Regions from separate parts of the Rhizobium sp. SU303 genome, predicted to be linked through region 1. Evidence: riboswitches for the same ligand, from Rfam matches in the RefSeq annotation. Region 1 holds a riboswitch; each other region holds the start of a gene.

Region 1 (5,542 bases):
GACGTCCTCGGTCAGCCCGACACCGTCATAGAGCGCTTCGGTATATTTCGCCTCGTTGTCATAGAGCTCGAGCAGCAGATCGAAGGCGAAATCCTTGATCTCCTGCTTCCGCTCGTCGCCGAGGCGTTCCAGCCCGCGCTGGAATTTGTAGCCGATATAATAGCCGTGCACAGCCTCATCGCGGATGATCAACCGGATCATGTCGGCCGTGTTGGTCAGCTTGGCCCGGCTCGACCAGTACATCGGCAGGTAGAAGCCGGAATAGAACAGGAAGCTTTCGAGGAAGACGCTCGCAACCTTCTTCTTCAACGGATCGCCGGAGCGATATTGCTCCATGATCAGCGCTGATTTCCGCTGCAGGAATTCGTTCTCCTCCGACCAGCGATAGGCATCATCGACATCGGGCGTCGAGCACAGCGTCGAGAAGATCGAGGAATAGGAGCGCGCATGCACCGCCTCCATGAAGGAGATGTTGGAAAGCACCGCCTCCTCATGCTGCGTCACCGCATCCTCCATCAGCCGGATGGAACCGACGCCATTCTGGATCGTATCGAGCAGCGTCAATCCGGTAAAGACGCGGATGGTCAGCTGCTGCTCGACCGGCGTCAGCGTCGCCCAGGAGGGAATGTCGTTGGAGAGCGGCACCTTTTCCGGCAGCCAGAAATTGCCGGTGAGCCGGTTCCAGACTTCGAGATCCTTGTCGTCCTCGATGCGGTTCCAGTTGATGGCGCGCACGCGGCAAGCGGGTTTGATTTGCATGTTCATTAGGTGGTCCCTCTTGAGGAATATGTCTGGGCGCCCCCTCATCCGCCTGCCGGCACCTTCTCCCCGCTGGGGAGAAGAGACTGGTGGCAGCGTCATCCCCAACCAAGTCCCCTCTCCCCAGCGGGGAGAGGGTTAGGGTGAGGGGGCTTCTGGCTCGAGGCCCGATATCAAATCACAGCGTACAAGACACGCAGCCCTGCACCTCGGTGCCGGACAGCGCCATCTGGCGCAGGCGGATGTAGTAGATCGTCTTGATGCCCTTCTTCCAGGCATGGATCTGCGCCTTGTTGATGTCACGCGTCGTTGCCGTATCACGGAAGAACAAGGTCAGAGACAGGCCTTGGTCGACATGCTGGGTCGCCGCCGCATAGGTGTCGATGATCTTCTCCGGCCCGATCTCGTAGGCATCCTGATAATAGTCGAGATTGTCGTTGGTCATGAACGGCGCCGGATAATAGACACGGCCGATCTTGCCTTCCTTGCGGATCTCGATCTTCGAGACGATCGGATGGATCGAGGAGGTCGAGTGGTTGATATAAGAGATCGAGCCTGTCGGCGGCACCGCCTGCAGGTTCTGGTTATAGAGGCCGGAGGCCATCACCGCCTTCTTCAACGCCACCCAATCTTCCTGCGTCGGAATGTGAATGCCTGACGTCTCGAACAGCGCCCTCACCGTCTCCGTCGCCGGCTCCCAGCGCTGCTCCGTATATTTGTCGAAATATTCGCCGGAGGCATATTTCGAGTTCTCGAAGCCCTTGAAGCTTGTGCCGCGTTCGACCGCCAAAAGATTCGAGGCGCGGATCGCGTGGTAGGTCACCGTATAGAAATAGATGTTGGTGAAATCGACGCCTTCCTCGGAGCCGTAGAAGATGCGTTCGCGGGCGAGATAGCCGTGCAGGTTCATCTGGCCGAGTCCGATTGCATGGCTCTCGTCATTGCCCTTCTCGATCGAGGGAACCGAGGAAATGTGACTCATGTCGGAAACGGCCGTCAGGGCCTGGATCGAGGTCTCGATCGTCTTGCCGAAATCGGCCGAATCCATTGCCGCCGCGATATTCAGCGAGCCGAGATTGCAGGAAATATCCTTGCCGAGATGTTTGTAGGAAAGGTCGTCATTATATTCGCTCGCCTCGCTCACCTGCAGGATTTCCGAGCATAGATTGCTCATCGAAATACGCCCGGCGATCGGGTTCGCCCGGTTCACCGTGTCCTCGAACATGATGTAGGGGTAGCCGCTCTCGAATTGGATTTCAGCAAGCACCTGGAAGAATTCGCGCGCCTTGATCTTCTTCTTGGAGATGCGGGCATCATCAGCCATTTCGCGATACTTTTCCGTCACCGAAATCTCGGTGAAGGGCACGCCATAGACGCGCTCCACGTCATAGGGCGAGAACAGGTACATGTCCTCATTGTTCTTGGCGAGTTCGAAGGTGATGTCGGGCACGACGACACCGAGCGACAGCGTTTTGATGCGGATCTTCTCGTCGGCATTTTCGCGCTTGGTGTCGAGAAAGCGCATGATGTCAGGGTGATGGGCATTGAGATAGACGGCCCCCGCCCCCTGCCGCGCGCCGAGCTGGTTGGCATAGGAGAAACTGTCTTCGAGTAGCTTCATGACAGGGATGATCCCCGAGGACTGGTTCTCGATATGCTTGATCGGCGCGCCCGCCTCGCGGATATTCGTCAGCGAAAGCGCCACGCCGCCGCCGCGCTTCGACAATTGCAGCGCCGAATTGATCGACCGGCCGATCGATTCCATATTGTCCTCGACACGCAACAGGAAGCAGGAAACCAGTTCGCCGCGCTGCCTCTTGCCGGCATTGAGGAAAGTCGGCGTCGCCGGCTGGAAACGGCCGGAAATGATCTCGTCGACCATGTCCCGGGCAAGGCCCTCGTCGCCGCGTGCCAGCGCCAGCGCCACCATGCAGATACGGTCCTCGTAGCGTTCGAGATAGCGCTTTCCGTCGAAGGTCTTCAGCGTATAGCTGGTGTAATATTTGAAGGCGCCGAGGAAGGTCGGGAAGCGGAATTTCTTGGCATAGGCTTGGTCGAACAGATCCCGCACGAAATTGAAGGAATACTGGTCGAGAACCTCCTGCTCGTAATAGCCCTCGGTCACGAGGTAATCGAGCTTTTCCCGGAGATTGTGAAAGAACACCGTGTTCTGGTTCACATGCTGCAGGAAATACTGCTTGGCAGCCATTCGATCCTTGTCGAGCTGGATCCGCCCCTCATCGTCATAGAGGTTCAGCATCGCATTCAGCGCGTGGTAGTCGAGCGCTTCCGCCGCTTTCAAAGGGCGTTCGCCGGCGGGATGAGCAAAAGTGTTATGCGGTTTTGCGCCCGCATCCCGCGTCAGAGTTGTTCCCGTGTCCAAAACCGTTCCATTCCGTGTTTGACGTTGGCGACGTCGTCTTCCGTGCCCAGCAGCTCGAACCTGTAGAGATAAGGCACTTGGCATTTCCGCGAGATGACGTCGCCCGCGAGCCCGTATGTCTCGCCGAAATTGCTGTTGCCCGCCGCGATCACGCCGCGGATGTGTCCTCGGTTTTCCGCATCGTTGAGGAAACGGATCACCTGCTTGGGAACGGCACCCTTGCCGCCGTCGCCGCTATAGGTCGGCACAACAAGCACGAAGGGTTCGCGAATTTGGAACGCGTCTGCGCCAATTGGCGGAATGCGCGCCGCGCGCAGTCCGAGCTTGGCGACGAACCGATGGGTATTCTCGGATCGGCTGGAATAATAGACGATCAGCCCCATCGTCTGTCCTCAGCTCAGGAGAGCGCGCTGATCATGTCGGGACGGAAGCCCGCCCAATGCTGCTCGCCGGCGATGACGACAGGCGCCTGCATGTAGCCGAGGCTGCGGACGCGATCGAGCGCTTCGGCATCCTGCGAGATATCGATGATGTCATAATCGACACCCAGGCGGTCCAGAGCGCGGTACGTGGCAGTGCACTGGACGCAGGCAGGCTTGCTGTAAACGGTAATGGACATGATATTCCTCGTGACGACGTGTTTGGGCGCAGGACATCGATCGGAAATCTGTCGATAGCCGTCGAAAAATTCTCTGATGATTTGAGCGATGCGGCTGTTTAGCCGCTGGGCATACTCCGCCCTCTACCTAGCACGGGTGGCGGCCTGAACTGAGATACTGACATGACTTCACCCCGAAGTGGCTCAATACGAAGGTTTCGGCGGCGGAGGTTCGGGCCTGCGAAACGCGATGCGGAGATTCCCCGCAGCCATGCAACGCAATCTTCCGGACACCCCGCCCGTGGACGTTTCGCTCGAGGCAGGTCTCCTGGCTCACGGGTCAAAGCGCCTGCCCAGCCTTCCCGGAGCATCATGCTCCAGTGACCTGAAATCGGACAGTTGCTCGCCGCTTACAGTTGCGGGGGCAGCTCCGGCATTGCCGCGCCATGATGGCGAAACGCACCGAATTCCCGTCTTAGCCATCGATCCCTACGAATCGATGGAACCTCGAACACTAGATATAGTACGCCAATCCAAATTCGCGTCAACGGATGGTTTGTGCATTGCGTTACGACAGGTTTGAAATCGCTACGTTCCTGTGAAAAACATGGATAACGAAAGCTTAAGGAAAGCAGGCTGTGGAGAAAGCCTCGACGAAGAGAGCCGACCCTATGGCCGGTCCCGCGATTTTCGATTCAAGATCAGGCCCGAATCGTCGATAGGACATCCCCCGGTGACGAACGCCGGAGGGAGGAAGTCAGGAATGTTATATCTTTATCCGAAGCAGCCGCAGCGCGTTGATCGTCACCAGCACGGTGGCGCCGGTATCGGCGAGGATCGCCGGCCAAAGCCCGGTGATCCCGATGATCGTCGTCACCAGAAACACCGCCTTCAGCCCGAGTGCGATGGTGATGTTCTGCAGGATGTTGCGCATCGTGCGTTTGGAAAGTTCGATCATTCGCGCCACGTCGCCGACACGTCCGTGCAACACGGCCGCATCCGCCGTCTCCAGCGCCACATCGGTGCCGCCGCCCATGGCGATGCCGATATCGGCCGCTGCCAGTGCCGGGGCATCGTTGATGCCGTCGCCGACCTTGGCGACGATGAAGCCTTCGCGCTTCAATTCGCCGACGACCCGCTGCTTGTCCTCCGGCATCATCTCGCCGCGCCAGTCGATGCCGAGCATGCCGGCAACGGCTGCTGCCGTCCGCTTGTTGTCGCCCGTCAACATCATAGCCTTGACGCCTGCTGATTTGAGGGCGGCGAGCCCGGCCTCGGCATCCTCGCGCGGCTCGTCGCGCATGGCGATCAGGCCGGCCGCAACACCATTGACGAGCAGCACCGACACGCTCTTGCCCTCGTCGTTCAGCGCCGCGATGCGTGCATCCTGTTCAGCACTGAGTGCCCCGCGCTCACGGGCGGCAGGCGGCGACAGCAGGTCCAGCGCCTCGCCGCCGACTTTGCCGCTGACGCCCTTGCCCGGCAGCGCTTCCAGTTCGAAGGCCGGCGGCACAGGAACGCCGTCTGACTTGGCGCGGTTGAGGATCGCCAGCGCCAGCGGATGGCTGGAGCCCTGCTCCAGTACCGCCGCGCGCGACAGCACCTGCGCCCCGCTCAATCCGAAGGAGATGATATCGGTAACCTGAGGCCTGCCTTCCGTCAGCGTGCCTGTCTTGTCGAAGGCGACCATCGTCACCTTGCCGAGCGTTTCCAGCACCGCGCCGCCCTTCATCAACAGCCCGCGCCGCGCACCTGCCGAAAGCGAAGCGGCGATTGCCGCCGGAGTCGAGATGACAAGCGCA
Region 2 (5,542 bases), 1.5 Mb from region 1:
ATAGGCGAAGACCGGCAGCGGCCGGAGGCCGAGTGTCATCAGCGCTTCGATCAGAGCTTCGATCGGCCCGGTCTCGCCACTTTGGACGAGGGCGCGGTAGAAGCTGATGGCGACTGTCGGCTTCTCGGCTTGCTCCCTCTTCTCCCCAGCGGGGAGAAGGTGGCCCGAAGGGTCGGATGAGGGGGGGGCTCGACAAACTCCGGCGTCCCACTCCTGCTGCTCGCTCCCTCCGTCGCTCGCCCCCCTCATCTGCCCTGCCGGGCATCTTCTCCCCGCTGGGGAGAAGAGGGAATCGGTAATCCGCCGCCACTCCTCGACCCCGATCAACCCCCGCCCCGGCCACCAAATACCAGCCTTCATCAAAGGCACCGCCGGCGCCGGCTTCTCGGCGCCTGAGAGCATCACCTCGGCATAATCGAGAAAGGCCCGCGCGTTGGCATCGCCGCCCTCGATCAGATAGGCCCAGAGCGCGTTGAGGTCTTCGAGCCCGATATTCGAGAAAGGAACCAGCCCGGCATCCGGCCTGGCATCACCCGGCAGCACCGCAATCAGCGCACCGGCGCGCGCGGCTGCCGCATGCAGCGCTTCCAGCGCATAGTGGAAATAGCTGGCGCCGCCCAGCGCACGCACGATGATCAGCTTCGCATGCCGCGCCGTGCGCTCGACATAGGTATCAACCGACATCGGATGCTTGAGGCTCATCAGGCTGGCAAGCCGGAGCGAAGGTGCGCCCCTGCACTCGCGATGGGCGGCTGCGATCGCGGCAAGCTCGCTGTCGGCCGCCGACAGGAACAGGATATCGCCCGGCGTCTGCCCGAGGTCGATTGCCTCCTCGCCGTCGCTGATCGTTCCCTGTTGAGCCAGAAGCAGATGCATCGGGTTACGCCAGCGCTTCGATCGCCGCCCTCACCGCGTCCTGATCCATTTCGTGCAGGCCGATGACGACAAGGCGGGTGGCGCGCTTTTCGCCAGGCGTCCAGGCGCGGTCGAAATAATGGTCGATGCGGCTCCCGACGGCCTGGAGCTGCAGCCGCATCGGCTTGTCGGAGACATCGACGAAACCCTTGAGGCGCAGCACGTCATGGGCTGAAATAACAGTCTTCAGCGACTCGATGAAGCCGGCGGGATCGGCGACCGGGCCGAGTTCGGCGACGAAGCTGTCGAATTCGTCATGGTCGTGCGGCGCACCATCCTCATGCTCCAGCTCGTGATGCGACTTGCGATTGGCGACATCGTCCTCCGTACCGATGCCGAGGCCGAGCAGGATGCCGGCCGACACCTCGCCGTTCCGCGCCTCGATCATCACGGGCTTGCGCACCGTGCGGGAGGCGACCTCGTCGCGCACCCTGATGAGGCCGGCAGCGTCGATCAGGTCGGTCTTGTTGAGCACGATGAGATCGGCGCAGGTCAGCTGATCCTCGAACAACTCCTCGATCGGGCTCTCGTGATCGAGCGATTCATCCTCGGCGCGGCGCGCATCGACGGCATCGTGGTCGTCGGCAAAACGGCCGGCGGCAACAGCGGCGCTGTCGACCACCGTGATGACGCCGTCGACGGTCACCTGGGTGCGAATGTCGGGCCAGTTGAAGGCGGCGACCAGCGGCTGCGGCAAAGCAAGGCCCGAGGTTTCGATGACTATATGGTCGGGCCGCTGTTCGCGCTCGAGCAGTTTCGTCATCGTCGGTATGAAATCGTCCGCAACGGTGCAGCAAATGCAGCCGTTGGTCAGCTCGATAATGTCGTCCTCGGTGCAATTCTCCGCACCGCAGCCCTTCAGCACGTCGCCGTCGACGCCGAGATCGCCGAATTCGTTGATGATCAGCGCGATCTTCTTGCCGCCGGCATTGGTGAGCAGGTTGCGGATCATCGTCGTCTTGCCGGCGCCAAGAAAGCCGGTGATGACGGTTGCGGGAATCTTTTGCTGGTTCATGGACTTAACCCTTCATTTTCAGCGGCAGGCCTGCCGCGATGAAATAGACTTCGGCGGCCTTCGCCGCGATCGATTGGTGCAAGCGGCCGGCATGATCGCGAAAATCCCGCGCCATGCGATTGTCGGGCACGATGCCGAGACCCACCTCGTTGGAAACGAAAACGAGCCGCGCTTTCGCGGCGGGAAGGAAATCGGCAAGCGTCGCAAATTCGACCACCATGTCGCGCTCCTCCATCATCAGATTTGTGGCCCAGAGCGTTAGGCAATCGATCAGCACGATGCGCCCCTCGCCGTCGATGGCGGCGAGTTTACCGACGAGGTCGAGCGGCTCTTCATGCGTCGTCCAGGACGGGCCGCGATCGGCCTTGTGTTGGGCGATGCGCGCCCGCATCTCCTCGTCCCAGGCGCGGCCGGTGGCGACGTAGTGGCGATCGAGGCCGGTCGCGCTGACGAGGGCTTCGGCGAATCGGGATTTGCCGGAACGTGCGCCGCCCAGGATGAAGGTGGCGGTCATATTCAAACGCCCCTCAGGGAGGGTGCGTAGCCGTGGCTTGCTCCGAGTGCATCTGTCTCGGTTACTGAGGGTGTGACACCCCCCTCTGTCCTGCCGGACATCTCCCCCACAAGGGGGGAGATTGAATCGCCGAGAGCTTTTCTCCAAACAATTGATGTAGGACGACGGTCGTGCTGCTTGCCGATCTCCCTCCTTGTGGGGGAGATGTCCGGCAGGACAGAGGGGGGTACCGCACATTCGACATAAGCGGCCGAAAACACTCCTCCTGCAGCGCTGCTTGGAGGCGTGGCGTGCGCCGCACCAGGCCGCGCCGAATTCAATCGTTCAGCCAAGACAACCTCCGTGCTGGCAACGGGCATAGTGCCCAGGGTTGGGCTTCTCGCCCGGCACGGGATGGCAGGTCTCCTGGCTCGCGGTTATCGGCCGCGATCGGGGCAGACCGGAAACCGGTCGCCCTGATCGTGCCAGCGGATCATCCTCGCCTTCCCGGCTGCATCAGTGAAAAGGTGGACGATTCGTAGACTTGAGAGGCGTCCGACCCCGGTTGATCACCATGCATATCCAGTGGCTTTTCCGGCATGTCGTCCATCCCGCCTGCTTGCATTATTGCAAGCCGTCAGCCGGAAGGGCCTGATGCCGGATGGAAGACCCTGACCGCTCTACAGTCGCGGGGTCGGCTGTGATGAAGGCGCCCGGCTTGGGTCCGCCTCGTCACATTCCCTTTTCATCCGGAAGGGCGCAACACCGATCCGGAACCATCCGTTATGTCAGGATGGTCAGTCGACCATCCGTTATCTGGATGGTTAGGCAAGCGCAGGGGTGAAGTCAACCGGCCTTGGAGACAGGGCAATGGCAAGTCAAGCAGCGCGACCCCGCCAACACGACTTACCCCACTTGGAATATCGTCATTTATCAGGGACTTACGCCATGAAAATCTGCCATGCGCGCCGGCTTTTCGCCGCAATTGCGTTGCAAGCGGACTGCACCTTCGCCCTTGACCGGGCCTCTCCCTGCCTAGTTGTCTAGCCATGCTTATGAAATTGGATCGGCGCCGTTTCCGCGCGCTGCGTGTTTTCTTCGATCCGGGACGCCTGCGGGCGCTGACCCGGCGCAGCGAGGTCGGCCTGTCGCTGGCGGGCGCCGTCGTCGGCATCATCTCGGGTCTCGCCGTCACCGGCATGAGCTACGTCTCCAACGAGCTGCATCAGCTGGTCTTCGGCATATCAGACAGCGAAAGGTTGAGCTCGTCCGAGATCGAGAGCAAGATGCTGCTGCTCACCGCCCCCGTCATCGGCGGCGCCTTGCTCGGCCTGTTGCTTCTGGTTCTGGCGAAACGGCGCAAGAAGCCAATGGTCGACCCTATCGAGGCCAATGCGCTGCATGGCGGCCGCCTGTCCCTGACCGACAGCATCATCGTTGCCGTGCAGAACCTGATCTCCAACGGTTTCGGGGCCTCCGTCGGCCTGGAGGCCGGCTATACCCAGCTTGCCGCCGGCCTCGCCTCAAAATTCGGGCTGAAGCTGCAGCTTCGCCGCTCGGACCTGCGCACCCTCGTTGGCTGCGGCGCGGCGGGCGCCATCGCCGCCGCCTTCAACGCGCCGTTGACCGGGGCCTTCTATGCTTTCGAGCTGATCATCGGCACCTATACGATCGTCTCGCTGACGCCTGTCGTCGTCTCCGCCCTTGTCTCCACCTTGGTCGCAAGGCTGCTCGCCGGCAGCGATTTCACCATCGATATCGGCAGCTTCGGCTCGGTCGTGCCGGCCGATTATGTCCCGGCGCTGCTGCTCGGTGCGTTCTGCGCCGGTGTCGGCATCCTGATCATGCAGGGCGTCGCCTTCATTGAGGAACTGGCGCGCAAGAGCTCGATCGCCCCACCCTTCCGCCCGGCTCTCGGCGGCATCATCGTCGGCCTCTTGGCGATGATCTCGCCGCAGGTGCTCTCGGCCGGCCACGGCGCGCTGCATCTCAACCTTTCCCGTGACGTGGCGATCCCGACGCTGATCGGCCTCTTCCTCTTGAAATCCTTCGCCTCGGCGATCTCGATCGGCTCCGGCTTCAGGGGCGGGCTGTTCTTCGCCTCGCTGTTCATGGGCGCCCTGCTCGGCAAACTCTTTGCTTACTGCGGCCCCTATTTCGCCGATGCGACGCTGACGCCCGTCATCTATGCCGTGGTCGGCATGAGTTCGCTTGCCGTCGCCGTCATCGGCGGGCCGCTGACCATGACGTTCCTGGCGCTCGAAATCACCGGCGATTTTCCGATCACGGCGCTGGTGCTCGCCGCCGTCATCACCTCCTCGCTCGTCGTGCGCTCGACCTTCGGCTACTCCTTCGCCACATGGCGGTTCCATCTGCGCGGAGAAAGCATCCGCAGCGCCCATGATGTCGGCTGGATCCGCAATCTGACGGTCGACAAGCTGATGCGCGCTGACGTCAAGACGGCAAGGGCGGGCATTTCTCTGGAGGAATTCAAGCAGGCCTTCCCGATCGGCTCGACCCAGCGCGTCGTCCTCGTCGAGGAGAGCGACAAATATGCGGGCCTGGTGCTGGTGCCGGAGATCTACGCCAATCCGACCGATGCGCAGGACGAGGGCAAGACGCTTGCCGACTTCATCCACTACCGCAACGATTTCCTGCAGCCGCAGATGAATGCCAGGCAGGCGGCGGCGATCTTCGACAAGAGCGAAAGCGAAGCGCTCGCCGTCGTCAACAACCTGATCGAACGCAAGGTGATCGGCCAGCTCAGCGAAAGCTATACGCTACGCCGCTACAGCGAAGAACTCGACCGCCGCCGCCGCGAGGTCTCAGGCGAGATCTGAGCGTCGCCGCGCCGACCGGATCGACGCTTCAGAATACGGCGTCGGCGAGTTTGAACACGTCGGCCCGCTTCGAAACGCCACGCAATTCAAACGAACCCAGATACTCGCAGGCCACGGCGCAGGTGGTCGCGAAGCTCTCCGACATCAGCAGGTCTTGCTCAAGCGTGCCGCAGAGCTTTTCAAGCCGCGAGGCCTCGTTGACGGCGCTGCCGATCACCGTGAAATCAAGCCTGCCGCGCGCGCCGATATTTCCATAGAAGACCTCGCCGAGATGCAGCA
Region 3 (5,542 bases), 1.7 Mb from region 1:
TGCAGTAGGTCCTCACCGGCCGTGCGATATTCTTTAGGTGCTGCTCGCCCACATACTCGAAGTGGAGATCGAGTTTTCCCGACAGTTGTTCGTGAGCTGAGCCGGATATGAGCACGGTGCCTGGCGGACATAGTTGCTCCAGGCGCGCAGCGACATTGACCCCGTCGCCAAGAAGATCATCACCGTCGATCACGACGTCTCCGAGGTTTATGCCGATCCGGAGCACGATACGGCGTTCAACTGCAACCTGTTGCTGTTGAGCGGCGAGCTTTTCTTGTACTGCCGCCGCACAGGCAACTGCTCCGACAACAGATCCGAACTCCGCGATGAGGCCGTCACCCATCAATTTTACGATCCGCCCACGGTACTCAGCTATTAACGGTCGGAACACAGCACCCCAGAGCTCCTTAATTGCCGCGAGCGCCCTTTCCTCGTTAGTCTCAACGAGTCGGCAGTACCCAACGACATCGGCAACCAACACGGCCGTGGTCCTACGTTCGACCTGAGGCGTTGTCATTTCGTCCTCCGCTGACGCGAGGCAGTCATCGACAGTATTCTGGAAAGCTGCTGCGATGATACCTCATCCAAGCATCCAAGACGATCTCAATCCGCTCGGTGTCACTCATCGACGATGTGCACGTGAGCTCAACAGCCTCGTCCACCGACGGCAATCGCTTAGTCCGCTGCGGGCGCATTCCGGCCGAGGGGCGATCGGTGGAATATGCCGAGCTTGCAATCGGGAACTATCGGAAATCTCGAGCTTTGGGGAACTGGCTCGGCATAGTCTCGGGCTCGGGATAAATTCCGTTATGCCGCGTTCGGCATAACGGAATAAAGATATCTCGGCCTCGCCCGGCGTCGGCGATACCGACATCGGTTTGCTCACCTTGCCTGTCAATGGCGTGACTGTGCGATTGAGGCCACGCTCGACCACCGTGCCTAGGTGTTCAGTCCCCATCCATCGTGGAAGACCAGCTCCTCGAGCGGTAGCCGCTGCCGCCAGCCTTTGACGGAGAGTTCCGGCTCGTCATAGAGCCGGTCGACGAAGCCGGCACAGAGCCAGGCGACCACTTCGATATGCTCGGGTATGCCGAGAATGGTTTTCAGGTCGCCTTCACGAAAAATGCTGACCCAGCCAATGCCGACCCCTTCCGCCCGCGCCGCAAGCCAGAGATTCTGGATGGCGCAGACTGTGGAATAGCTATCCATCCTGGGATTGTGGGTGCGCCCCAGCACTACGCTGCCGCTGCGCGTGGGATCGCAGGTCACGCATATGCCGAGCGGCGCCTCGACGATGCCTTCGAGCTTGAGGGCGCGGTAGGCCTGCTGCCGCTCGCCGGCAAACATCAGCGCCGCCTCGTCGTTGGCGCTCGCGAAGGCATCCCGGACGCGCGCCCGCACAGCGGCACTTTTCACCAGAATGAAATTCCAGGGCTGCATGAAGCCGACGGAGGGTGCATGATGGGCGGCCGTCAGCAGCCGCTGCACAACATCGTCAGGCAAAGGATCGGGTCGAAACTGACTGCGAACGTCGCGCCGCGTCATGATCGCGTGATAGACGGCCTCGCGTTCGGCCAAGGAAAAACCGGACGCCGCCGAAAGGGCATCCTCATCAAAGGGTCGCATCGTCAAATCCCCAACAACGCAACCGCCCCGCCGTCCGCGCGGATCGGTCTATCTTGCCAGGCCGGTCTTCTGACTGGGCGTCATCCGTCTGCCGTAGCCTTCCCGGCAAGAAGCCAGTGGCATGATGAAGCGGCAAACATCGGCCTTACAGCGTTGGGCACGTTCCGGTTTTGCACCGGATTCCCGATTCTCCCGCCTTACCGGCGGGCACCTGACGGCGCATCTATTTCAGCAAACCGGCGCGGCGGCAAGCCGCGAACCTGATGGTTGATTCTAGCCGCGCGCGCCGAGCGGTGCCATCTGTCTCTTTTCTTCGGCCGGGGCGTAGGGAACACGGACGCGCGACATACCTCTTCTCCCCAGCGGGGCGAGGCAGATCTCCAGCGGGCGTAATAGCGAAATAACACGCGTGTGCTCCGGCATCCCATTCTACTTTATGATTTATTCACATATCAAATACACACTGCGTTTGCGCGTTTTGGGTTGCAATCCGGACATGGGCATGAGGGCTCGTGATGTGACCGTCAGCGCGGATGCCCGTATTGAGACGCCGGTCGGGAACATGTCCGACTGAGCCGCAATTCTAGGCTGCCGCGGAATGTTCCATTTTTTGAAAACGATGCCTCTGACAGCCAAGCTGGCGGCGATTATCGTTGCCGTCAACCTCTGCGGCATTTCCGCTTTCGCCACCTATACGTGGATGTACGAAACCCGGGCATTGATCGATGGCGCCAAGGCCAACTGGTCCAAGGATGCGGAGCAGTTTGCCTCCCTGGCCGCCGGCGGCGTCAAGTGGGGCAAGGCGAATGCGGTCCGTGAAGCTTATTCGCTCTACCGCGACGACCCTTCGCTCGATCTCGTGCAGTTTGCCGCATTCAACGCGGAACCTGCCGCCGTCGACACGTGGACACGCGACGGCATCAACGGCCTGCCCGCACCGGCCGATCTGGTGAAGAGCCTCAGCGCCAAGCCGGAAAAAACGACGATCGATGACGGCGGGGTATCCGCCGGCGTGGTCACGATCATCGCGCCGCTCCCGCTGGACAAATCAGGCAAGGCCACCGGCTATATCGTCACGAACTGGTCCGTCGAAAAAATCGCTGCTGAAGTCAGGCAGAAGGTTCTCGTTTCGCTGCTCACCCAGTCGCTGATCACCGCCTTGGCCGTCGTCGCCTTCCTTCTCGCCATGCGCAGCCTTGTTGGCTGGCCCATCAGGATCCTCAGCGAACGCATCAGCGCGCTGCAGAAAGGCGATCTGGTCTCCCCTGTTACCTACAAGGAAAATGGCGACGAGATTGGTTTTCTGGCACGCGCGTTGGAAGTTTTCCGTCATGAAGCGATAGCGAAGGTCGAAAGAGAGCAGGCCGCTGCCGAGCAGAGCGCTTCGCTCGACGCCGAACGGGCACGCAACACATTGTTCACCGAAGAGGCCAGCAAAACTCAACGGCTGGTCATGACCGCTCTTGCAACTTCATTGGAAAAGCTTGCCGCAGGCGACTTCTCGATACACCTGGCCGATCTCGGCCCCGAATTCGATAAATTGCGGCAGGATTTCAACAACATGGTCGAAGCGGTCGCGGCCGCGCTGACGGAGATCAAGGCCGCCTCCGTGGCGGTTGAAGGCGGCTCCAGCGAGCTGGCCTCCTCCGCAGATCAACTCGCCAAGCGGACCGAGCAACAGGCGGCATCATTGGAACAGACCGCCGCGGCACTTGATGAGGTGACCACCACGGTCAGAACATCGTCGCAGCGCGCCGAAAATGCCGGCAAGCTGGTCGAGGAAACCAAGCGGAGCGCTCATGTCTCGGCAACGGTGGTGCGTGATGCGATCGGAGCGATGGACCGGATTCAGACCTCGTCGAGCCAGATCGGCCGCATCATCGGCGTCATCGATGAAATCGCGTTCCAGACCAACCTGCTGGCGCTGAATGCCGGCGTCGAGGCGGCGCGCGCCGGTGAGGCCGGCAAGGGTTTTGCGGTTGTCGCTCAGGAGGTGCGTGAACTCGCCCAGCGGTCGGCAAACGCGGCAAAGGAAATCAAGAACCTGATCAACGTATCCGGCCAGGAAGTTGCCGCGGGCGTCGGGCTGGTGAACGAAACCGGCGATGCCTTGCTGAAGATCGAGGAGCAGATCAACCGTATCAGCGACAGTATCGCTTCCATCGTTCAGTCCTATCGCGAACAGGCGACGGGTCTGCAGGAAATCAACGGTGCGATCAACCAGATGGATCAGGCGACGCAGCAGAACGCGGCAATGGTCGAGGAAACCAACGCGGCCTGCCAGGAGCTGCTGCAGCAGGGACGTCTTTTGCAGGACTCGGCCGGCAGGTTCGTCGTCGGCGCGTCTGCGACCAGCCAGCCTAGACCCGTTCAAGTCGCCGGCCAATCTCGTCCCCAACCAAGAGCCCTCGTACAGCGGCATGCAGGAAATGCTGCCGTTGCCGCTGCTCCCGGCGCCTGGGAGGAGTTCTGACCTCATCTTCGTCCAATAAACCTTAGTTCTCAGCAACCGATAATCGGGAAGGAAACACTTATGAAGAAAATCGTGCCCGCATTTCTTTTGGCCTGCACCGCATTTGCCGTGCCGATCGGCGTATCCATGGCGCAGGATGCCAAGCTTGCCCCGATCTCCGACTACGTGACGAGCGACGTCAAGCCCTGGCTCAACGACCCCGCCATCATCGAGGCTGTCAAAGTGCAGAACACTGCCAACGCCAATCTCAGCGCAGCCGATGTCGACGCCCTCGACAAGAAGTGGCGTGCCGAAGTCGATGGCTCCGACCACTCGATGATCGACGGCGTGCTTAACAACGCCCTGTCGAAATTCCTTCAGGGAAAGAAGGAAGCTTCCGGCGGCAAGATCACCGAAATCTTCGTCATGGATGCAAAAGGCCTGAATGTCGGTCAAAGCGACACCACATCGGATTACTGGCAGGGCGACGAGGGCAAGTTCCAGAAGTCTTTCGGAGCCGGCAAGGACGCGGTCTTCGTCGACGAGATCGAAAAGGATGAGTCGACCCAGACGCTGCAGTCGCAGGCAAGTGTGACGATTTCCGACGACAAGGGAACGCCGATCGGCGCCATCACCGTCGGTGTGAACGTCGACGCTCTCTGAGGTCGGGAACGACATTAAGCAATGAAAACGCATATCGCCCGGAGCATGCACGGTTCGGGCGATATGGATAAACAAAGACTTGCAAGACGTCGCATGAGCGAGATCGAGTGCGACGTGCCCTCCACAGGGGGTATGGTGCCCCGCAAGAGCATCAGCTTTTCAGGCAGCAAATTCTACGTGACAATGCCTGATCTTGGCGCTACACACGCCTCATGTCGATCACGTCAACCTACGCCTCGGGATTTTATTGGTACCGCTGCTCCCAGCGGATACGGGTCCATGCGTAACTGAATTCGACGCGACGACAACCCGAACAGCCGCTAGTCTACCTGGCGGCTTTTTTTGTGCCGTGCGGGTATGACCAAACAGGAGCCATACCGTGTCTGATACCATTGATGATCTGCGTATCGTCGAGATCACCCCGCTGACCAAACCCGCCGATATCATTGCGGAAATCCACCGCAATCCTACTGTCACCGAGACCGTGACCAGCAATCGTGATGCGATCCACAAGATTCTCCAGGGCGAGGACGATCGCCTGATCGTCGTCATCGGCCCCTGCTCCATCCACGACCCTGTCGCCGCCCGGGAGTACGCCGCGCGGCTGGAAGAGCAGCGGCGTCGCTTCGCCGGCGATCTCGAGATCGTCATGCGCGTCTATTTCGAAAAACCCCGCACGACCGTCGGCTGGAAGGGCCTGATAAACGATCCGCATCTCGACGGCAGCTACCGTATCGAGGAAGGGTTGAGGATTGCGAGACGCCTGCTGCTCGATATCAATGCGATGGGTCTTCCGGCCGG

The links. A riboswitch is a leader RNA that binds a small molecule or an ion and turns the genes downstream of it on or off. The one in region 1 is predicted to bind cobalamin.
Region 2: another riboswitch for cobalamin. It lies ahead of cobU (bifunctional adenosylcobinamide kinase/adenosylcobinamide-phosphate guanylyltransferase); the one in region 1 lies ahead of nrdH (glutaredoxin-like protein NrdH).
Region 3: another riboswitch for cobalamin. It lies ahead of bluB (5,6-dimethylbenzimidazole synthase); the one in region 1 lies ahead of nrdH (glutaredoxin-like protein NrdH).

Annotation. Positions count from the first base shown of each region.
Region 1 is NZ_CP088095.1:4,123,332-4,128,873, forward strand. It holds gene nrdF (class 1b ribonucleoside-diphosphate reductase subunit beta) at 1-765, opposite strand, end outside; gene nrdE (class 1b ribonucleoside-diphosphate reductase subunit alpha) at 938-3,142, opposite strand; gene nrdI (class Ib ribonucleoside-diphosphate reductase assembly flavoprotein NrdI) at 3,121-3,525, opposite strand; gene nrdH (glutaredoxin-like protein NrdH) at 3,540-3,761, opposite strand; cobalamin riboswitch at 4,042-4,265, opposite strand; gene RlegSU303_RS20375 (heavy metal translocating P-type ATPase) at 4,507-5,542, opposite strand, start outside.
Region 2 is NZ_CP088095.1:2,578,757-2,584,298, forward strand. It holds gene cobN (cobaltochelatase subunit CobN) at 1-876, opposite strand, end outside; gene cobW (cobalamin biosynthesis protein CobW) at 881-1,930, opposite strand; gene cobU (bifunctional adenosylcobinamide kinase/adenosylcobinamide-phosphate guanylyltransferase) at 1,935-2,444, opposite strand; cobalamin riboswitch at 2,823-3,219, opposite strand; gene RlegSU303_RS12900 (chloride channel protein) at 3,473-5,263, shown strand; gene RlegSU303_RS12905 (adenylate/guanylate cyclase domain-containing protein) at 5,292-5,542, opposite strand, start outside.
Region 3 is NZ_CP088095.1:2,425,053-2,430,594, forward strand. It holds gene RlegSU303_RS12135 (adenylate/guanylate cyclase domain-containing protein) at 1-517, opposite strand, end outside; gene bluB (5,6-dimethylbenzimidazole synthase) at 940-1,626, opposite strand; cobalamin riboswitch at 1,669-1,856, opposite strand; gene RlegSU303_RS12145 (methyl-accepting chemotaxis protein) at 2,225-4,099, shown strand; gene RlegSU303_RS12150 (hypothetical protein) at 4,160-4,741, shown strand; gene RlegSU303_RS12155 (3-deoxy-7-phosphoheptulonate synthase) at 5,121-5,542, shown strand, end outside.